4 regions of the Enterobacter sp. SA197 genome follow, and region 1 is predicted to be linked to each of the others. Evidence: predicted binding sites of a transcription regulator. Region 1 holds the regulator's gene; each other region holds the start of a gene.
The links. Region 1 encodes LexA, which represses DNA repair genes until DNA is damaged. Its sites were predicted from a motif close to TNCTGTATGTACATACAGNA; they were not measured.

Region 2: a site for LexA is predicted at 2,631-2,650, ahead of M1D91_RS13435 (YebG family protein). Genes of this name have one in related genera too.
Region 3: a site for LexA is predicted at 2,006-2,025, ahead of sulA (SOS-induced cell division inhibitor SulA). Genes of this name have one in related genera too.
Region 4: a site for LexA is predicted at 2,375-2,394, ahead of M1D91_RS12305 (DinI-like family protein). Genes of this name have one in related genera too.

Annotation. Positions count from the first base shown of each region.
Region 1 is NZ_CP096393.1:347,663-353,170, forward strand. Features, by position in the region: gene plsB (glycerol-3-phosphate 1-O-acyltransferase PlsB) at 1-1,827, opposite strand, end outside; gene M1D91_RS01620 (diacylglycerol kinase) at 1,956-2,324, shown strand; gene lexA (transcriptional repressor LexA) at 2,433-3,047, shown strand; gene M1D91_RS01630 (CsbD family protein) at 3,313-3,522, shown strand; gene zur (zinc uptake transcriptional repressor Zur) at 3,619-4,134, opposite strand; gene traF (conjugal transfer protein TraF) at 4,407-5,508, shown strand, end outside.
Region 2 is NZ_CP096393.1:2,867,013-2,872,520, reverse strand. Features, by position in the region: gene edd (phosphogluconate dehydratase) at 1-429, shown strand, start outside; gene kdgA (bifunctional 4-hydroxy-2-oxoglutarate aldolase/2-dehydro-3-deoxy-phosphogluconate aldolase) at 469-1,107, shown strand; gene purT (formate-dependent phosphoribosylglycinamide formyltransferase) at 1,356-2,534, opposite strand; gene M1D91_RS13435 (YebG family protein) at 2,664-3,002, shown strand; gene yebF (protein YebF) at 3,067-3,438, shown strand; gene M1D91_RS13425 (tellurite resistance TerB family protein) at 3,536-4,195, shown strand; gene ptrB (oligopeptidase B) at 4,274-5,508, shown strand, end outside.
Region 3 is NZ_CP096393.1:1,854,920-1,860,427, reverse strand. Features, by position in the region: gene yccS (YccS family putative transporter) at 1-1,213, shown strand, start outside; gene M1D91_RS08435 (TfoX/Sxy family DNA transformation protein) at 1,210-1,830, opposite strand; gene sulA (SOS-induced cell division inhibitor SulA) at 2,047-2,547, shown strand; gene ompA (porin OmpA) at 2,914-3,972, shown strand; gene matP (macrodomain Ter protein MatP) at 4,035-4,487, opposite strand; gene M1D91_RS08415 (AAA family ATPase) at 4,671-5,508, shown strand, end outside.
Region 4 is NZ_CP096393.1:2,627,933-2,633,440, reverse strand. Features, by position in the region: gene M1D91_RS12325 (MFS transporter) at 1-441, shown strand, start outside; gene M1D91_RS12320 (GNAT family N-acetyltransferase) at 698-1,168, opposite strand; gene M1D91_RS12315 (energy transducer TonB) at 1,290-1,610, shown strand; gene tolA (cell envelope integrity protein TolA) at 1,610-2,026, shown strand; gene M1D91_RS12305 (DinI-like family protein) at 2,091-2,336, opposite strand; gene M1D91_RS12300 (translesion error-prone DNA polymerase V autoproteolytic subunit) at 2,602-3,021, shown strand; gene M1D91_RS12295 (Y-family DNA polymerase) at 3,023-4,288, shown strand; gene M1D91_RS12290 (metal/formaldehyde-sensitive transcriptional repressor) at 4,381-4,656, shown strand; gene M1D91_RS12285 (S-(hydroxymethyl)glutathione dehydrogenase/class III alcohol dehydrogenase) at 4,688-5,508, shown strand, end outside.

The sequences.
Region 1 (5,508 bases):
GTAGTAAGTCATCAGCACCGCCTGCTCACGCGGCAGAATGATGATGTCGCCGATGGTGTCTTTTTCTACCTCAAACTTATTCATCTGCAGGGCATGGGCGATGAGCTCCGACGCGCTGGCCGTTGGCACCGTGGAATCTTCCGCGTAAGGCACATTGCGCATCAGGTTCAGGTAGCAATCCAGTTGCTCCGTCAGTTGTTCACGGGTCAGCGAACGCTGGCGGGAGGCGAGGAGGGCGGTGCAGCAGAGGTTCATGGCATTGGCAGCCCCTGCGTTGTTAATGCGCACCATCAGATCGGCGGCGATGGCGTTCACCGTCGGCGTCAGCCAGGCCGGACGCACCGCTTCGATAGGATCGATAGATTCCCGCCATTCCGGCACGCGCTGGTTAAGGTAGTTCATCAGCGGGATAGGCTCGCCGAAGTTCACATACCCCTGACCCAGGTTACGCAGCTTGCTTAAGCCGCGTAACATCTGCATAAAACCCTCTTTCTCTTTGGTCGCGCCACGCAGCTCTTTGGCGTAAGTTCCGACTTCCATGACGTGTTCATACCCAATGTAAATGGGCACTAAGGTGATGGGACGGGTGCCGCCGCGCAGCATCGCCTGGATGGTCATCGACAGGGTACCGGTTTTCGGGTCCAGCAGGCGACCGGTACGCGAACGTCCGCCTTCCACGAAGTATTCGACCGAATAACCACGCTGGAACAGCTCGCCCAGATATTCACGAAACACGGTAGAGTAAAGTTTGTTGCCTTTGAACGAGCGGCGAATGAAGAACGCGCCCAGACGGCGGAAAATCGGGCCGGCAGGCCAGAAGTTCAGGTTAATACCAGCCGCGATATGCGGCGGGACCAGCCCCTGGTGGTAAAGGACGTAGGAGAGCAATAAATAGTCCATGTGGCTGCGGTGGCAGGGCACATAAACAATTTCATGGCCATCATGGGCCAACTGGCGCACACGCTCAGCGTTGTGCACGTTAATGCCCTGATACAGACGGTTCCAGGTAAAGCTCAGGATGCGATCGGAGAGACGAATCATCTCATAAGAGAAGTTTGCCGCTATCTCTTCCATCAGGGCGATGGCGTTTTGCTGCGCCTTGTCATGAGAGATTTTTTTGCTGCGCGCTTCGTCTTCTACTGCACGCGCAATTGCCTTGGAGGCCAGCAGTTTGTTAAACAGATCCTGACGGGCAGGCAGGCGCGGGCCAACCGCAGCCAGACGCTGGCGAGCGAAATGCATACGCGCCACACGGGCCAGCTTCTGCGCGATGATTTTATCCGTACCGTGCTCGGTCGCCATGCGGCGTAACGAGACCGGGGGAGAGAAGCGTACAAAGCTGTCACGGCCAAGCCAGGAGACAGCAAAGAATTTCTGGATGCCATTGAGCATACGCAGGGGGGGATTCACTTCACCCTTCTCGCGGCCCGGTGAGCGGCCGAACATCATCGAAACCGGCACCATCTGCACATCCAGATCGGGATGGCTACGGTGCACATCGAGATAGTCATGGAACAGCTTGATAGACTCTTCTTTCGGCGTGTACCAGGTAAACACCCGTGGTCCACCGTGAATGAAGATGTATCGCGGGAGCTCCGCTCCGTCGATCACCAGCGGTTCTAACGGGTCCGGCAAATCATGTGCCAGACATTGTGCACGTAACGTGAGTAAGTCAGCCTTAGAGTTATAAGGCAAAACGTACATAATAGGGCGTGAGGTATCGAGCCCCAGCTCCTGCGCAGGTTCCGCAGGGATCGACTTACTTTTTACCAGTACGCTTAATGGTAAATTAAGTAATTTGTAGTAAATTCGTGGCCAGCCGGACATAAAGGATGTGAAGCCTCTGGTTAAAAATGCCATTGCGCCGCAAGAATATCAGAAAGCGCGCACAAATTCTTTGTACCTCTATAACCTTACATAGAGATCGTTGTTCATTACATAAAAAGGTTCTTTTAATGGCCAATAATACCACTGGCATTACCCGCATCATCAAAGCGGCGGGTTATTCATGGAAAGGCGTACGCGCAGCATGGATCAACGAAGCTGCTTTCCGCCAGGAGGCCGTTGCGGTCATTCTGGCAATTATTATCGCCTGTTTCCTTGATGTTGACGCCATCACCCGTGTATTGCTGATTGGCTCAGTGGTTCTGGTGATGATTGTTGAAATCCTCAACAGCGCTATTGAAGCCGTGGTTGACCGAATTGGCGCTGAATTTCATGAGCTGTCCGGGCGCGCGAAAGATATGGGGTCGGCAGCGGTGTTGATGGCCATTCTGGTTGCGATCTTTACCTGGGTTTCGCTGTTGTGGAGCCATTTTCGATAAAGCTTCAGGATTTGCGCTAACTGCTGGTTTTTTGCGTAATTTTGGTTTCAAAATCGCCTTTAGCTGTATATACTCACAGCATAACTGTATATACACCCAGGGGGCGGAATGAAAGCTTTAACGGCCAGGCAGCAAGAGGTGTTCGATCTTATCCGCGATCGAATCAACCAAACCGGTATGCCGCCGACGCGTGCAGAGATCGCGCAACAATTGGGGTTCCGTTCCCCAAACGCAGCGGAAGAGCATCTGAAAGCGCTGGCGCGTAAGGGTGTACTTGAGATTGTCTCTGGTGCCTCTCGTGGCATTCGTTTGCTGCTTGAAGTGGAAGATGATGCAGGTCTGCCCTTAGTCGGGCGCGTCGCGGCGGGCGAGCCTCTTCTGGCCCAGCAGCATATTGAAGGCCATTACCAGGTTGACCCCTCTCTGTTCAAACCTAATGCTGATTTCCTGCTGCGCGTTAGCGGGATGTCGATGAAAGACATTGGCATTATGGACGGCGACCTTCTGGCCGTGCATAAAACGCAGGATGTCCGTAATGGTCAGGTAGTGGTCGCCCGTATTGATGACGAAGTGACGGTTAAACGGCTGAAAAAGCAAGGTAATACTGTTCAGCTCCTGCCGGAAAATAGCGAGTTTTCGCCTATCGTGGTTAATCTGCGCGAGCAGAATTTTACCATTGAAGGGCTGGCGGTTGGCGTGATCCGCAATGGCGAATGGCTGTAACTTACTTTTATGAGCCGTGATAACGCATACAGTTATCGCGGTTTATTTGCTTTTATTACAATAACTTAAATCCCCCTCGTTCTCTGCCGCATTCTTTTTTCTCCTCAATGTCTATTCTTCAAAACAGCGTATGGATGGTTAAAAATTCCGAATAAATCCACCGCATCGTTATCCCTGACTACAATTATTATCACGTTCAGCACATTAAGAACGTAATAAATGGATGAATACTCGCTATTCAAAACCGAACGATGAGGAAATGATTATGAATAAAGACGAAGTCGGCGGTAACTGGAAACAGTTCAAAGGTAAAGCGAAAGAACAGTGGGGCAAACTGACTGACGATGACATGACCGTCATCGAAGGTAAACGCGATCAGCTGGTAGGTAAAATCCAGGAACGTTATGGCTACCAGAAAGATCAAGCGGAAAAAGAGGTTGGTGACTGGGAAACCCGTCACGATTACCGCTGGTAGTCTTAAAGCCCTCTGAACAGGCATTTTAAGAGACTACCCTGCCCGACGGTACATGGACGTACCACTCTTCTTTCTCCACCCGCCCAGAGCCCGTGCTTAACGTGGCTTTTTCTTGATTAAAATTGAGTGATCGTGGTGGCAGTCGCCCTGATGGCGGCAGGCTTCCACTTCAGCGCAACGGGCACACAGGCCATGCGCTTCAATAACATTATGGCGCAGGGCAAAGCCTAATTTTGCGGCGAGCATGTGCATGATATCTTCCACACCTTCCGCTTCTTCCTCTTTGACCACCCCGCAACGATCGCAGATGAACATCGCCGAAGTATGGGTCGGCTGGTCAAAAAGATGGCACAACACATAGCTGTTGGTAGATTCTACTTTGTGCACAAAGCCTTGTTCCAGCAGGAAATCCAGCGCACGATAAACGGTGGGCGGTTTCGCCTGCGGCTCGCTCTCGCGAAGCAGATCCAGCAGATCATAAGCGCTGATAGCACCCTCTTGCAGACTCATCAGCCGCAGAACCTCAAGGCGCTGTGGCGTCAGACGCACATTGCGCTGCACGCACAGTTTTTCAGCCTGCGTTAGCATCTCTTGCGAAGTGGTCTTATCCATTGTCGTCCTCTCGTTTCCCGGCGGCATAATCCCTCACTTTATCATGTTCTGCGTTAAACGCCGAGATCGGCCTGCTTTAGCGCCTTTCACAATCGCATTACGTCTTCTATAAATAATGTGGGACATTTCTTATAACTATACTTTCTGCCAGTTATTGCCTGTCTGGCAGAATAAGACATATTTTTGGTGTTATTCGCAGCAATAGAGCATTCCCGTTCATGTAAAAAGGAGCGGGGCATAAAAAAACTCATCTGACTACGAGACGCATAATTGTGAAAAACAAACTCAAACTTTCAGTGGTCGCTATCGCTGTCTCCTTTACAGTGGCAAATCAAGCGGGAGCAGCGAATACCTGGGCGGAAGCGCGTAATGATGCGATGGGGGGGACGGGGGTTGCTTCAGCCAGTTATGGCAGTGCGGCATTAATTAACCCGGCGCTCCTGGCGAAAGCCAAACCTGAAGATGATATATCCATTATTCTGCCAAGTTTTACTGCGCAAATTAATGATAAAGATGATTTGAGAAATGAAATTGAGGACATCAGTGACAAGATCGATTACTACGGTGATGTCGTTGATGGTCTTTCACTTGGGGATGTGCTCGCTAATCCCATTGGTACCGTCAACCAGTTCCAGAATGCCGCAGGCGATCTGGCTGAATCTCTGGAGTTTTTAAAAGGCAAACGCGCAAGCGCGAATGCGGGGGCGGGAATTGCCGTCAGTATTCCAAACGATACGCTCTCCGTGGCATTTATGACCAAGGCTTACGCTCATGCTTATGTGTCTGCTTCAATCGATCAGCAAGATATTCGCTATCTGCGTGAGATGGACGATCCCAATGACCCTGCTGATTTTACCAGGGCAAGCCTGAGGGCAGTTGATGCCGCTGTCTTTGGTACTGAACGAATTTCAGATAACCTCAACTCTACCGCATCAGGTCGCGCTGCCATTGTCTCCGATTTTGGGGTGGCCTTCGCGCATCAGTTCGACGCAGGTGGGGTACCGCTGTCGGTAGGGGTGACGCCTAAACTGCAGAAAACCTGGCTTTATAACTACACCACCACGATTAGCGATTACGATAAAAACGACTGGAAAAAAGATCGTTACCGTACTGATGACACGTCGTTCAACATTGATGTGGGCCTGGCTGCAGACCTGACGGAAAACTTCACCGTGGGGTTAACCGGGCAGAACCTTATCTCTAATAACATCGATACCAAAGATGTACTCATCGAAAACCGCCGTACCGGCGAAGTGAAAAATTATAAAGATACCTATCAAATCAGTCCGGTGGTGACCGCCGGTGTGGCCTGGCAAAATGAACTGCTGACCCTGAGTGCGGATGGCGATCTTACTGAAACCAAAGGGTTTAAAA
Region 2 (5,508 bases), 2.5 Mb from region 1:
GAGGCAGGGCTGCTGGACAAGGATTGCGTGGTGGTTGTGCGCCATCAGGGACCAAAAGCGAACGGCATGCCAGAATTACATAAACTTATGCCGCCACTTGGTGTATTATTGGACCGCTGTTTCAAAATAGCGTTAGTTACCGATGGACGCCTCTCCGGCGCATCAGGTAAAGTGCCTTCCGCCATCCATGTCACGCCTGAGGCGTATGACGGCGGGCTGCTGGCAAAAGTGCGTGATGGCGACATGATTCGCGTAAACGGCCAAACTGGCGAACTTACGTTGCTGGTCGATGAGGCCGAACTGACCGCACGTCAGCCACATATTCCTGACCTGAGCGCAATGCGCGTAGGCACGGGGCGCGAAATGTTCGGCGCGTTACGGGAAAAATTGTCCGGCGCGGAACAGGGCGCAACCTGTATCGATTTTTAAAACGACAAGATTATTCGTTCTGGCGAGAGAAAAACTCTGATGAAAAATTGGAAAACGAGTGCAGAAGCAATCCTGAAAACGGGTCCGGTTGTGCCGGTTATTGTTGTCAACAAACTGGAACACGCCGTCCCGATGGCGAAAGCGCTGGTAGCTGGCGGAGTACGCGTGCTGGAAGTGACGCTGCGTACCGCATGCGCTATGGATGCTATCCGCGCGATTGCTAAAGAAGTGCCGGATGCCATTATTGGTGCCGGGACCGTGCTGAACCCGCAGCAACTTAAAGAAGTGACCGAAGCAGGCGCACAGTTTGCCATAAGCCCGGGCCTGACTGAGCCGCTGCTCAAAGCCGCGACGGAAGGTACCATCCCGTTGATTCCGGGTATCAGCACCGTTTCGGAACTGATGCTGGGCATGGACTACGGTCTGAAAGAGTTCAAATTCTTCCCGGCTGAAGCGAACGGCGGCACCAAAGCGCTGCAGGCTATCGCAGGTCCTTTCTCGCAGGTGCGCTTCTGCCCGACCGGCGGTATCTCGCCGGCTAACTACCGTGACTATCTGGCGCTGAAAAGCGTGCTGTGTATCGGTGGTTCCTGGCTGGTTCCGGCCGATGCGCTTGAAGCTGGCGATTATGACCGTATTACTAAACTGGCTCGCGAAGCGGTAGAAGGCGCGAAATAAGTTTATTTAACCCGGGTTGTGTTCCTGGTTAAAAATAAAAGCCGGTGCATATCATTGCACCGGCTTTTTTACAGGCAACAGAACCTGCTGCGCCCGGAGTAAGGCTGGCGATACCCTGTACGGCGCTGACCGCGTTTCACTGGCTGATTTCAGCGTCTCATGGCGGAATACTATCCCGTAGCGGCACCGGGGTTGGCAGAAAGGTACCGCGGGAGTCGCGGCACCGGGGAATGATCCCAGGGTACGCGTTAACTAAAAACTTTTACCGCTGTAGCCGCCGCCTTCGCACGTTCCACCGCTTCTTCAACGGAATTCGCTGTCGCCAGCGCTACGCCCAGACGCCGCGTCCCGTCAATTTCCGGCTTGCCAAACAGACGCACCTGCAGGCCTGCGCCAACGGCATTCTGCAGGTTATCAAAGGTGACATTCTTACTTTTCAGCTGAGGCAGAATCACCGCAGAGGCTGATGGCCCGTACTGGCGAATCTGACCTACCGGCAAGTCCAGGAAGGCGCGCACGTGAAGTGCGAACTCTGAAACGTCCTGCGAAATCAATGTTACCATCCCGGTATCATGGGGACGTGGAGAGACTTCGCTGAAGACCACCTCATCGCCGCACACGAAGAGTTCTACGCCGAACAGGCCATGCCCGCCAAGCGCCAGCACCACTTTGCGCGCCACTTCCTGAGCGCGCTTGAGCGCCACGTCGCTCATCTGCTGCGGCTGCCAGGATTCGCGGTAATCGCCGTCCTCCTGACGATGACCCACCGGGGCGCAGAAATGAACGCCATCCACGGCGCTGACGGTCAATAAGGTAATTTCAAAATCAAAATTGACGACGCCTTCCACAATGACACGGCCGGCACCAGCACGACCACCTTGCTGCGCATACTCCCAGGCTTTTTCCAGCTGTCCGGCGGTGCGAATGAGGCTCTGACCCTTGCCTGATGAACTCATCACCGGCTTAACAATACAGGGTAAACCTATTTCACTGACGGCTTCACGGAAGGCCTCTTCGCTATCAGCAAAACGGTAGCTCGAGGTTGGCAGTGCCAGCTCTTCAGCAGCAAGACGGCGTATACCCTCACGGTTCATGGTCAGTTTTGCCGCACGGGCGCACGGCACGACATGCTGGCCCTGAGACTCCAGCTCAATCAGCATATCGGTGGCAATCGCTTCAATTTCCGGCACGATATAGTGCGGTTTTTCCTGCGCCACGACGGCCTTCAGCGCGTCGCCGTCAAGCATGTTAATCACGTGACTACGATGCGCAATCTGCATGGCGGGCGCATCGGCATAGCGATCTACGGCAATGACTTCAATCCCAAGCCGCTGGCACTCGATGGCCACTTCCTTCCCGAGCTCTCCTGAACCCAGTAACATCACACGTGTTGCTGCCGGACGCAGCGCAGTACCTAAACAAGTCATCGTCATTTCACCCTCAAAAAAACCTGGCCGCAGTATATACGAAAACGTTTGCGCATGTCTTTTGCGACTTGCATCCAGGGCAGTGGTGCGGTAATATACTGTATATATAAACAGGTAAGGGGCTGTATCATGGCGGTTGAAGTCAAATATGTTGTGATTCGTAACGGTGAGGAAAAAATGTCTTTTGCCAGCAAAAAGGAAGCGGATGCCTACGACAAAATGCTTGATCTTGCTGAGGTACTTGAGACCTGGCTTGGCGAAGCACCTGTTGCATTTGAGGATGTGCAGCGCGATCAAATGGCCATGTGGCTTGCAGAGCAAAAAGATGTTCTGAGCCACATCTTCCGATCGGGTAAGCTCCCCTCGGCTGAAGCAGAGGACACCCCGTCGGCTGCTGTTTCCGCTGAAGCGGATAACGAAAGCCAGGCTGTAGATATCAAACGCGCAGCGAAGCGCTCTGCTGCCTGATTCACCTTGCACTGCCAGTAATTTGTACCATGCTTTGTATGGGCTATATGCACAGGAGAAAAGCATGAAATTAGCAGGAGTGTTAATGGGTACGGTGTTACTGGCAGGGAGTTTCGTGGTTTCAGCGGCAGACGATAAGACGGTCACCATTGATAACCAAAAATCAGTAACCTTTCCAGGTTGTGAGGGAATGAACGCTGAGGGCATTGCTGCCAGCGTCAAGCGTGACTATCTGCAAAACCGCATTGTTCGCTGGGCTGATGATCAGCAAAAACTTGGGCAGGCCGATCCGGTCGCCTGGATTAGCCCAAAAGCCGTGCAGGGTAAAGAAGATAAATGGCGCGTGCCCCTGACCGTGCGCGGTAAGAATACGGATATTCACTATCTCGTCCAGGTAGACTGTAAAGCGGGAAAAGCAGAATATCAGCACCAGTAAGCGTACAGAATTTTCTTTTCTTTTGCAGACTTAGACATTTCCTGACACACCCTCGCTTACGCTGAACCTTTCTGGCATCGCTTAAGCGGGGGACATCATGTCAAACTGGTTAAATCAACTCCAGTCATTGCTCGGCCAAAAAAGTGCGTCGGGCTCACCATCTACCGATCAGGGGCTCGGAAAACTGCTTGTACCCGGCGCACTCGGCGGGCTCGCCGGTTTACTGGTCTCGAGTAAATCATCACGTAAGCTACTCACAAAATATGGCACCAGTGCGCTTCTGGCAGGAGGCGGTGCGGTCGCCGGTACTGTTTTATGGAACAAATACAAAGATAAAGTGAGGGCAGCGCATAAAGATGAACCCCAGTTCGGGCAGACGAGCTCTCCGCTGGATGTCCGAACGGAACGATTGATCCTTGCGCTGGTGTTCGCCGCAAAAAGTGACGGGCACATTGATGATAAAGAACGTGCCGCTATTGAACAGCAGCTGCGCGAAGCCGGCGTGGAACAACAGGGCAGGTTACTGGTGGCGCAGGCTATAGAACAACCGTTGGACCCTCAGCGCCTGGCCCGGGATATCAAAAATGAAGAAGAGGCGTTGGAGGTGTACTTCCTGAGCTGCGCTGCCATTGATATCGACCATTTTATGGAGCGTAGCTATCTCGCCGCATTAGGCGATGCGCTGAAGATCCCTCAGGAGGTTCGCGAGGGCATTGAAGCCGATCTTCAGGAGCAGAAGCGCGCACTGCCACAGTAACCTTGTTGTCACGTTTCGCTTGCATCGGCGGCAGCTTTTGCCAACCTTATAGAGTGTCGAATAAATAAGTAAAATGTTATGCCGCCGAAAGCTAAACAACTTCCTCACACCATGACACTGCATGGTGACACGCGCCTGGACAACTACTACTGGCTACGGGACGATACCCGAACGCAGCCAGAAGTGCTGGACTACCTCCGGGATGAAAATGATTATGGTCGCCGTGTGATGGCGTCCCAGCAGGCGTTGCAGGATAAACTGCTCGCGGAAATCATTGCCCGTATCCCTCCGCGTGAGGTGTCAGCTCCTTATGTGAAAAATGGATATCGTTACAGACACGTCTATGAACCTGGCTGTGAATATGCCATCTACCAGCGTCAGTCTGTCTTGTCTGCTGAGTGGGATGAGTGGCAGGTTCTGCTCGATGGTAATAAACGTGCAGCCCATAGTGATTTTTATACGCTGGGGGGCTTTGCTATTACCCCGGACAACAAAATAATGGCCCTGGCAGAGGATTATCTGTCGAGACGGCAGTATGGCTTACGGTTTCGTAATCTGGAAACGGGGAACTGGTACCCGGAAATGCTCGACAATGTCGCGCCTGAGTTTGTCTGGGTGAATGACTCAGAAACAATCTATTACGTGCGAAAGCATGCTGTAACCCTGCTGCCTTATCAGGTATGGCGGCATACGGTAGGCACCCCTTCCAGCGCCGATGAGCTTATTTACGAAGAAAAAGACGATACGTTTTATGTAGGCTTAGGTAAAACCACCTCACAGCACTACATCATTATTCATCTGTCGAGTGCAACGACCAGTGAGGTATTACTCCTGGATGCGGAGCTGCCCGATGCGCAACCACTCTGTTTTCTTCCACGCCGCAAAGACCATGAGTACAGCCTCGATCATTTCCAGCATACCTTTTATCTGCGTTCTAACCGCGACGGTAAAAATTTCGGCCTCTACCGGACGAAAGTCCGTGACGAAAGGCGCTGGGAAGTGCTTATCCCGGCGCGCGAAAATATTATGCTGGAAGGGTTTACCCTTTTTACCGACTGGTTAGTGGTTGAAGAGCGTCAGCGTGGGCTGACCAGCCTTCGTCAAATCAACCGTAAAACGCGGGAGGTAACGGGAATTGCCTTCGATGATCCCGCGTATGTTACCTGGGTTGCCTATAATCCCGAGCCGGAAACCTCGCGCCTGCGTTACGGTTACTCTTCCATGACGACGCCGGACACGCTGTTCGAACTGGATATGGATACGGGTGAACGTCGTGTCATTAAGCAGTCGGAAGTGGCCGGTTTTGATGCGTC
Region 3 (5,508 bases), 1.5 Mb from region 1:
GCGTGCCTTTGTTCATCTCGATGCCGCTCTGGACAGGATCCGCGCCGGTGGTACAACATCGCATGAACAGCTTAAAGCGCTGGGTTTTCTGCTGGACAACCTGCGGGCTATAGATGCCCAACTTGCCACAATTGAGTCCGGGCAGGCGCACATCTCTGCGTCAAATGAAACCGAGAACCTGCTGGCGGATGATAGTCTGCACGGACTGAGCGACATCTGCTTACGTTTACGCAGCAATCTGACGCCGGAATCGGCGCTATTCCGCCATGCGGTACGTATGTCTGTTGTATTGTGCGTGGGTTATGGGGTTATCCAGGCCCTGGGTTTGCATCATGGCTACTGGATATTGCTCACCAGCCTGTTTGTATGTCAGCCCAACTATAACGCCACACGGCATCGCCTGACGCTACGCATCATTGGTACGCTGGCCGGTGTCGCGCTGGGTTTGCCGGTACTCTATTTCGTCCCCTCGCTCGAAGGGCAACTCATCCTCATCGTTATTACAGGTGTGCTCTTTTTTGCTTTTCGCCTTGTGCAGTATGCTCAGGCAACGATGTTCATCACCCTTCTGGTTTTACTGTGCTTTAACTTGCTTGGCGAAGGATTTGAAGTTGCCATACCTCGCGTTATCGATACGTTGATAGGGTGTGCGATTGCCTGGGCGGCGGTGAGTTTTATCTGGCCCGACTGGCGTTTTCGTAACCTTAAGCGGGTCACGGAACAGGCCGTAAATGCCAACTGTCGCTACCTCGATGCCATTCTGGAGCAGTACCACCAGGGACGGGATAACCGTCTGGCTTATCGTATTGCCCGTCGTAGCGCCTACAACCGCGATGCAGAACTGGCTTCTGTTGTCTCCAATATGGCGTCAGAACCGGGAACCTCTGCCGAGCAGCGCGATGTTGCCTTCCGCTTGCTGTGCCTGAACCATACTTTTATCAGTTATATTTCTGCCCTTGGGGCTCATCGGGAACAGCTAACGCACCCGGCAATTCTTCGGCTGCTGGACGATGCTGTCTGTTACGTGGACGATGCGCTCCATCATCAGCCTGCCGATGAGGAGCGCGTGCAGTTAACGCTGGCAGACCTCTCACGGCGAATTAAGCATCTTGAGCCCAGGCCTGACAGCAAAGAGCCTCTGGTATTGCAACAGATTGGCTTACTGATATCCCTGTTACCGGAAATGTGTTACTTACGTCAGCAGCTGGTTTAACGCGGCTCCCATGCTTTGCTGTCGAGCGTATTGAACCAGTCGATAAGTTCCTTTCGCCGGCATGCAGGCAGCGCCGCTTCATGCATGCCAAAGATGGCCCCTTCGAGGGCCAGTAACACTTTAACACCCAGATTTTTGTTCCTCTTTTTCATGCGTAACCAGCATGCTTTTGCCCCCAACATGCGTAACATCGTCGGGTCCCTGACCCCTGCTTCGCAAAGTAAGGTCTCAAGCTGAAAGGTGAGGTTGGGTAAATCCTTTAAGCGCAGAACCGCTCTTTTCTGCTGTGCTTCTGAGCGCGCGGCATTCAGGGAATATGAGGAGAGCCGGACCAGCATGGCTCTGTCGTGCCAGAGATGTTCATCCACAAAATAATAGTTAAGTGACACCTGACGTCCACGCTTTTTATACGTCAGCAACGGTGATTGTCGTTTCACTGTATAAGATGCACTTTCTTCGCACATGCGCAGATACAACTCTCCATTCGCCACCATGGCAAACACGACATCATCGACAGAGAGACTGTATCCCCCGAAAAGGGCGCGGGATCGAATATCCCCCAGTGTTGCAAGATATTCCTGAGATAAATAGATCCTCTGATAGGATATGCTTTTCATGATTATTCCTTTTAAATCATGGTCTAAAACAGCATCTTAGTTAACGGATCCGTTACTCAGGAACATAGGGAAGTGTGCGCCACTCAGCAAGCGAATTTTATTACTGCGCTCTATCAGGCCACAAAAATGCGAGGCTCTTTCAGAAAATGAGGTTGATCTTTAAACGCCTGAGGGTTACTGTATAAACATACAGTAACTACTAGGGCTGGGTTGATCATGTACCACTCACTAAGCCGTGCAAATCGTTCAACACAATTTATTTCCGCGCCTCACGCGAATGCTCATAATGTCTCTACAGGGCTCATCAGTGAAGTGGTCTATCGCGAAGACCAGCCCGGAATGACGCAATTACTGTTATTGCCTTTATTGCAACAGCTTGGTCAACAGTCACGCTGGCAGCTTTGGTTAACGCCTCAGCAAAAATTGAGCCGCGAATGGGTACAGTCTGCGGGATTGCCACTTACAAAAGTGATGCAGATTAACCAGCTCTCACCGAGCCTGACGCTGGAATCCATGATTCGCGCCTTACGCACCGGAAATTACAGTGTTGTTATTGGGTGGCATGCAGATGAACTGACGCAGGATGAGCATCAGCAGCTGGCACAGGCGGCAGAAGAAGGTAATGCTATTGGGTTTGTTATGCGTCCGGTCAGACGCGATCATCAGGATGCGAGACAGCATTCCGGGGTAAAAATTCATTCAAATTTGTATCATTGAGTAAAAATAAGATAAATCCTGGCATTAAATTTACTTGAGTTATCATTTCCATTGTTATCAGCTAAATACCGCGCCAGGTCATGGTTTGCGCCCTTTTTTTGACGTTTCGACTGCTGATTGCTTGCGCAGAATTGTTAAATATTGTGTATACAAAGCCTTTTTTTTCATATGCCTGACGGAGTTCACACTTGTAAGTTTCCAACTACGTTGTAGACTTTACATCGCCAGGGGTGCTCAGCATAAGCCAAAGATATCGAAAAGATATCTGCTGAGTAATAAGTGAGCAAGACCCCCGGTGAAGGATTTAACCGTGATTTCTCTCCGAGATTTCCATGGCGATTTTTGGATGATAACGAGGCGCAAAAAATGAAAAAGACAGCTATCGCGATTGCAGTGGCACTGGCTGGTTTCGCTACCGTAGCGCAGGCCGCACCGAAAGATAATACCTGGTATGCAGGTGGTAAACTGGGCTGGTCTCAGTTCCATGATACTGGTTTCATTCCTAACGATGGCCCGACTCATGAAAACCAACTGGGTGCTGGCGCGTTCGGTGGCTATCAGGTTAACCCGTATGTTGGCTTCGAAATGGGCTACGACTGGCTGGGCCGCGAAGAGTATAAAGGCGATACCGTAAACGGCGCTTTTAAAGCTCAAGGCGTACAGCTGACCGCTAAGCTGAGCTACCCGGTAGCAGACGATCTGGACATCTACACCCGTCTGGGTGGTATGGTATGGCGTGCAGACTCTAAAGCAAATGCTCCTGCTGCAGACGCTCACTTCAAAGATCACGACACTGGCGTATCTCCGGTCTTCGCAGGTGGTGTTGAGTGGGCAATGACCCGCGATATCGCTACTCGTCTGGAATACCAGTGGGTTAACAACATCGGTGATGCTAACACCGTTGGCACCCGTCAGGATAACGGTCTGCTGAGCCTTGGTGTTTCCTACCGTTTCGGCCAGCAGGAAGACGTAGCACCAGTTGTTGCTCCGGCTCCGGCTCCGGCTCCAGAAGTACAGACCAAGCACTTCACTCTGAAGTCTGACGTTCTGTTCAACTTCAACAAAGCAACTCTGAAACCTGAAGGCCAGCAGGCTCTGGATCAGATGTACAGCCAGCTGAGCAACCTGGATCCGAAAGACGGTTCCGTAGTTGTTCTGGGCTTCACTGACCGTATCGGTTCTGACGCTTACAACCAGGGTCTGTCCGAGAAACGTGCTCAGTCCGTGGTTGATTACCTGATCTCTAAAGGTATTCCTTCTAACAAAATCTCCGCACGTGGCATGGGTGAATCTAACCCGGTTACTGGCAGCACCTGTGACAACGTGAAAGCGCGCCCTGCGCTGATCGATTGCCTGGCGCCGGACCGTCGCGTAGAGATCGAAGTTAAAGGTATCAAAGACGTTGTAACTCAGCCTCAGGCTTAAGTTTTACCGTCTAAAAAAAACCCCGCCTGGCGGGGTTTTTTATTGTCTTTAGTAAATGGGACTCACTCTTTGCCCAGTAAGGCCTGGAGATCGTGCTTTAGCGATGACATTGTCGTCGCGTATTTTTCTTTATGTTCGGCATCTTCAATCAGTTGCACCACCGTTTCGGAAAGTGTTTTACCGCGACGTTGTGCAAGCCCTGCAAGACGCTGCCAGACCACAAATTCCAGATCGATAGATTTTTTTCGCGTGTGCTGGTGTTCAGCATTGAAATGACGCTTACGCCTGGCACGAATGGTTTGCTTCATGCGATTAATAAGAGAGGCGTTGATATGCTTTTCTATCCACGCATTCACCTGTACGGGATCATGCTCGAGGGTTAGCAATAAATCGACAGCATCTTTGGCAGCGCTGGCCTCAACATATCGTGTGATAAGCTCACCTTCCCGGTGCTTCTTTACCAGATACTTCCATTTCCAGCCGCTTTCAAGGTTTTCGAGTTGTTGATATTTCATTGCGATCTCAGCGTTACCGTGTAACTCTCTTCAGAATATCAGTTTTTTCCTTGTCTGCTGCAAAGAAATCACATTCTGCAGATAAGCGCAGCAATTCTGCCCGAGGAAAACGTGTAATCCGTGTGTGCCGTGCAGACGTTTACGGTATAATTCCGCCCTTTACATCAGACTAAAAAAACGACTTTGACCATTACAAAACTCGAATGGAATGAACTGACTCCTGAGACAGCCAGTCACCAGGACATATTCAGTCAGGCCGACTTATCCGACGACTCCGTCTACTTCCTTGGCGATACCCAACCCCGTTTACAGTATGCACTGGAGCAGTTGCTGCACCCGTCATCTGACAGCCGCTTCATGCTGGTGAAAGCCCCAGAGGAAGCAGAATACCTGGCCGTTATCGCCGGGGCGGTGCAGGATATACTTCCTGAATCAACGCAAATCTATGGTGGTGATTACCAGGTAAGCGGCTCCTCGGTTACTTTTGAACCCGCACGGGATCAATTGGCGCGCTTTGCCGGAAAACAGCAGGTGGTCATCGCCGATTGGGTTGAAGCGGAGCAGTTGTTTGGTTGCGTGCGTCAGTTCAACAATCAGATAACGTTGCAGCCCGGCCTGGTTCATGAGGCGAACGGGGGCGTTCTTGTTATCTCTTTGCGCACGCTTCTGGCCCAGCCATTACTGTGGATGCGTCTCAAATCCATGATCGCCCGACGCCGGTTCGACTGGGTTTCATTTGATGAATCTCGTCCTCTGCCTGTCGCTGTACCCTCCATGCCGCTTGAGCTCAACGTTATTCTGGTTGGCGAACGTGATTCACTGGCAGATTTCCAGGAGATGGAGCCTGAACTGGCGGCCCAGTCCATCTACAGCGAGTATGAAGACAGCCTGCAAATCATCGATGCGGATACCATGGCGCTCTGGTGTCAGTGGGTAATGCTGATAGCGCACCAGGCTGGTCTCCCCTCTCCTGCCGCCGATGCCTGGCCGTTGCTCATTCGTGAGGCCGTGCGTTATACCG
Region 4 (5,508 bases), 2.3 Mb from region 1:
GGCCTGTTTTCGGTGGCGGTACTGGTGCCGTTTATGGGGCTACTGTCCGATAAGTTTGGCCGGAAGCCGCTGATGCTGGCAGGGTGTGCGGGCTTTATTCTGCTGAGCTACCCGGCAATGATGCTGATGGCGAGAGGCGATATGCTCTCGGCGGTGCTGGCGATGGTGATGTTAGGCGCATTTATAGCCGCTTTTGATGGTGCCTGCAGTGCGGCAATGGCGGAACTGTTTCCCACCAGCGTGCGCTACGGCGGATTATCCATTGCCTATAACTTTGCGGTTGCCTTCTTTGGTGGCATAACGCCGTGGTTCTCCGTCTGGCTTATTACCGCCACGGGCGACAAATTCTCCCCGGCATACTATGTAATGGGGGCCGCACTGATTACCTTCCTGACCGTTTTGCGCGCACGGGAAACGGCCGGACAACCGCTGAAGCGCTGATCGCTTACCCGATGGCATATGGCTGTCGGGTATGGGTTTGATCAAAAAGTGATCTGCCGATCGGTTTTGTCGATCGATAAATTATTTTTATTTGATTAATCCTTTCAGTGGTATAGGATTTCAACGTGTTCTGCTCAATTCGCCAACACCAGGCAGCAGAACACGTTACCCTGGTGAGACCGCGCGTGGTCTTTCAGGTGACTCAAGGATGACGTAACCGTTCTTGCCGGGGTAACACCTCCCATCGCCACGCTTATCACAGCACTTTATTCATATTCACGCCCGTGACTCTGAAGCCACTGGTTTCATAAACGTGCCGGGCTTGTGCGTTATCACCGGCAACGCGCAGCTGAATTTGATGACATCCCTCATGCTTTAGCCTCTCTTCAAGTGCAATTAACGCTTTACGCCCGAGGCCCTTATTGCGAAACGGCGCAAAGAGATAAAACTCATTAATAAAAACGGATTTTTGCAGCGCATTGGTTTTGTACCACAGGTAACCAATATGCATTTCGCGGTTATTTTCCTGCTGTGTAATGCAAAGCAGCGTCTGACCCGGCGTGTTTTCTGCCAGCGGAAAACTGTTCTCTATTTCCTGCCTGGCATGGGCCAATGCCTCGGTTTCACTGAGCTGATAGCTGGTAACAATTTCTGCGGCGTAGTCGGGCACGAAATAATCCACAAAGCCCTGAAAAGTGGCAGCTGTAAGGGGAGTAAAGGCGATCATAAAATGTCCTTACGTTATTTTTTCTATTGTGACATGAAACGGATTTGAGGATTGGTTTGATCAACGTCTATGTCGAATTTTTGTTTTAACATTTAACCAAAACAACAGGATGAATCAGTTTATGAAAAAAGGGGTATTAATCTACACCGCTTTGCTGCTTGCCGGAACCGCAATAGCGAATGAACAAAAACCTGTTCTTCTCGATTGCCCTCTACCGTTGATGCCTGTTAAAGCGCGTGCACTAAATATTTCAGGTGCAGTGGAATACCAGGCATGGGTCAATGCAAAAGGAGAGGTCTACTCAATGTCACTGAAAGGCGATGAGGTTTTTTTTAAAGAGGTTGACCGGGCAGTCAAGCGTTGCAAATTCGAACCAGGAAAACCTGGGGTTCATCATGGGAAGATGTCTTTTATAATACCGAAAGAAGGTGAAGCAAAATAATGCTGACAACGATTTTCACCAGGTCAGACTACACATGTGCTGGACTATTTTTTATTGCGACGTTGTTGCTGTCGGGCTGTACAAAAGTAAATTCTCACCCCCGTAACGAGGCAGACGACATAATAACGGGCATGTCTGCACAAGACTCAAATGCGGAACTCATCAAATATCTCTCGCAGATACACCGTGCGGTTACACAACAAATGGTCGATGTCGACGACAGGGAAGGGAAAACATGTAGTTTGCACATTAAGCTGAATCCCGATGGCTCGCTCAAGGATGTTCAGGCTATCAGCGGAGATCCGGGTTTATGCCCAGTGTTAATATCAGCGATGAAACACGCGCAGCTTCCGGCTCCGCCCTCAACAGAGGTCTACGAGCAAATCAAAGTTGCCACGCTGGATTTCAAACTATAACGTTCTGTTAAACAGATTTACTATCGGGCGTCCGGCCTCTTTACCTGCGCACGCCCAATCCGTTTTACTCATCCACCGCCAGCCACATATCGGCTTCTTCAAACATCTCCTGCACGGTACGGCTGATCTGCTCTTTCTCATGTTTGCTGGCATCGGTATTAATGGATGGCAGCGTCACCATCGGCTTAACCCGTACTTCGGCGTCCGGGAAAATACGGCCGATGCGTTTTGTTAATTCGGCTAAAATGCGCTCCTTTGCGTCTGGCAAGCCTGCAAAATTGCGTTTATCGTAAACCAGTTCCACGAACATAACCGTCTCCAGACCAGATAAAAAACCTGGTACAAGTATACTGTAAATACATACAGCATCAAGCGCAGACGCCTCCTTTCTGCCCATGAAATAAGCAATTAAACCGCTCAAGGCAAAATTTACACTTCCTCTAACCCGCTCATCAGCCACTGCTTTAAGGCAAAACGGGTATTTCATGTTCAGAAACAAGCGCAACGGTATCTTGATCATCGCGCCGGAGAAAACTACTGTATATAAAAACAGTAATTATTTCAGGAGGTGACGTATGGAGTTTTTCAGACCCGCAGAGTTGCATGTGGTAACCGCCATTCCGCTTTTCAGCGATCTTGTCCAGTGCGGTTTTCCGTCCCCGGCAGCCGATTATGTAGAACAACGCATCGATTTAAATGCCTTACTGATTCAGCATCCTTCTTCCACATATTTTGTTAAAGCAGCGGGCGACAGCATGACAGACGCCGGTATTTCAGACGGTGACCTGTTGATAGTCGACAGTGCGCGTACGGGAGAGCATGGCGATATTGTCATCGCTGCCGTAGATGGCGAATTCACCGTAAAAATGCTCCAGCTGCGCCCCCGTATTCAACTTAATCCCATGAACAGCGCTTACCGGCCTATTGTTATCAGTCATGAAGATACGCTCGATATTTTTGGGGTGGTGACTTTCATCGTTAAAGCGACCCGCTGATATGTTTGCTTTGTGTGATGTAAATTCATTTTACGCATCGTGCGAGACGGTGTTCCGGCCCGATTTAAAAGGTCGCCCCGTGGTTGTGCTCTCCAATAACGATGGCTGTGTTATCGCGCGTAGCGCAGAAGCGAAACCCTTCATCATTATGGGCGCGCCGTACTTCAAACAAAAAGAGGCCTTCAGGCAGCATAACGTGGTTGCCTTTTCCAGTAATTACGAGCTCTACGCCGATATGAGTCACCGGGTGATGACGACGCTCGAAGAGATGGCGCCACGCGTGGAGATTTACTCTATTGATGAGGCATTTTGTGACCTCACTGGCGTCCGTAATTGCCGGGTGCTACAGACGTTCGGGGAGGAACTGCGTGATACGGTGCTTAAGCGTACGCATTTGCGCATCGGAGTCGGCATTGCGCCAACCAAGACGCTGGCTAAGCTTGCAAATCATGCGGCAAAAAAATGGCTGCGTCAGACGGGCGGGGTGGTTGATCTGTCGAACGTGGAGCGCCAGCGCAGGCTGATGGCACTTCTTCCGGTTGAAGAGGTCTGGGGCGTCGGGCGACGTATTACCAAAAAGCTGAACGCGATGGGGATAAAAACTGCGCTCGACCTCTCCGAACAAAGCACCTGGGTAATTCGCAAACATTTTAACGTGGTGCTGGAGAGAACCATTCGGGAGCTACGCGGTGAGCCCTGTCTTGAACTGGAAGAGGTCATACCCAATAAACAAGAGATTGTATGCAGCCGCAGCTTTGGCGATCGTGTGTCGGAGTATGAGCATATGCGCCAGGCTATCTGCTCCCACGCCACGCGCGCGGCAGAAAAGTTGCGTAAGGAGCGTCAGTACTGTCGCTTTGTTTCCACATTTGTAAAAACCTCACCCTTTGCCCCTGACGAGCCCTATTACGGTAACAGCGGCTCGGTACACCTCCTCACGCCTACGCAGGACACGCGCGACATTATCCAGGCAGCAATACGCTGCCTGGAAAGCATCTGGCGGGAAGGCCATCGTTATCAGAAAGCGGGGGTCATGCTCGGCGATTTCTTTAGCCACGGCGTGGCGCAACTTAACTTATTTGATGAGCTCACGCCGCGCGCCAACAGTGAGACGTTGATGACACTTCTCGATTCGCTCAATGAAAAACGTGGAAAAGGGACGCTCTATTTTGCCGGGCAGGGCATTCAGCAGCCGTGGCAGATGAAAAGAGAGATGCTGAGCCCCCGCTATACGACACGTTTTACGGATCTGCCGTCGGCGCGTTAAAGGCGACAGATTTTACGAAATGTACGTTCTTTTTTTACATGTGATGAGAAATTCATGTACCATACCCCCCTATAGTATCAATGGGAGCGAAAATGCCACATTCACCTGAAGATAAAAAACGCATTCTTACCCGGGTTCGTCGTATCCGCGGGCAGGTTGATGCGTTAGAACGGGCGCTGGAAAACGGCGACCCTTGCATCGCCATTTTGCAGCAGATCGCCGCCGTTCGCGGTGCGTCAAACGGTCTGATGGGGGAGATGGTTGAAATTCACTTAAAAGATGAACTGGTCGCAGGGGAGACCACGCCCGAACAGCGTGCGCTGCGCATGGCGGAAGTCGGTCATCTTTTACGCGCTTATCTAAAATAAAACTTACGTACACATAAAAAGGAAACGTCTGATGAAATCACGTGCTGCAGTAGCTTTCGGGCCGGGCCAACCGCTCAAAATTGTTGAGATCGATGTCGCGCCACCGAAAAAAGGCGAAGTGCTGGTTCGCATCACCCATACCGGCGTGTGCCATACCGACGCATTTACGCTGTCCGGCGACGATCCTGAAGGGGTGTTCCCGGCGGTGCTGGGCCATGAAGGCGGTGGAGTGGTGGTAGAGGTCGGTGAAGGCGTCACCAGCCTGAGCGTTGGCGATCATGTTATTCCGCTCTACACCGCTGAATGTCGCGAATGTAAGTTCTGTAAATCCGGTAAAACCAACCTCTGCCAGGCCGTTCGCGCCACCCAGGGGAAAGGACTGATGCCAGATGGCACCACCCGTTTTTCTTACAACGGCGAACCCATTTACCACTACATGGGCACCAGTACTTTCAGTGAGTACACCGTGGTGGCTGAAATTTCACTGGCGAAAGTCAATCCACAGGCGCCACTCGACAAAGTCTGCCTGCTGGGCTGTGGCGTGACCACCGGTATTGGTGCGGTTCACAATACGGCGAAGGTCAAAGAGGGTGACACCGTTGCGGTGTTCGGCCTCGGCGGTATCGGTCTTGCTGTTATCCAGGGTGCAGTCCAGGCGAAGGCGGGCCGTATCATCGCGGTCGACACCAACCCGGAGAAATTTAAGCTGGCAGGGGAAATGGGGGCGACCGATTTCGTTAACCCGAAAGACTACGAGAAACCGGTGCAGGATGTCATCGTTGAACTGACCGACGGCGGCGTCGATTTCAGCTTCGAATGTATTGGTAATGTGAATGTTATGCGTGCTGCGCT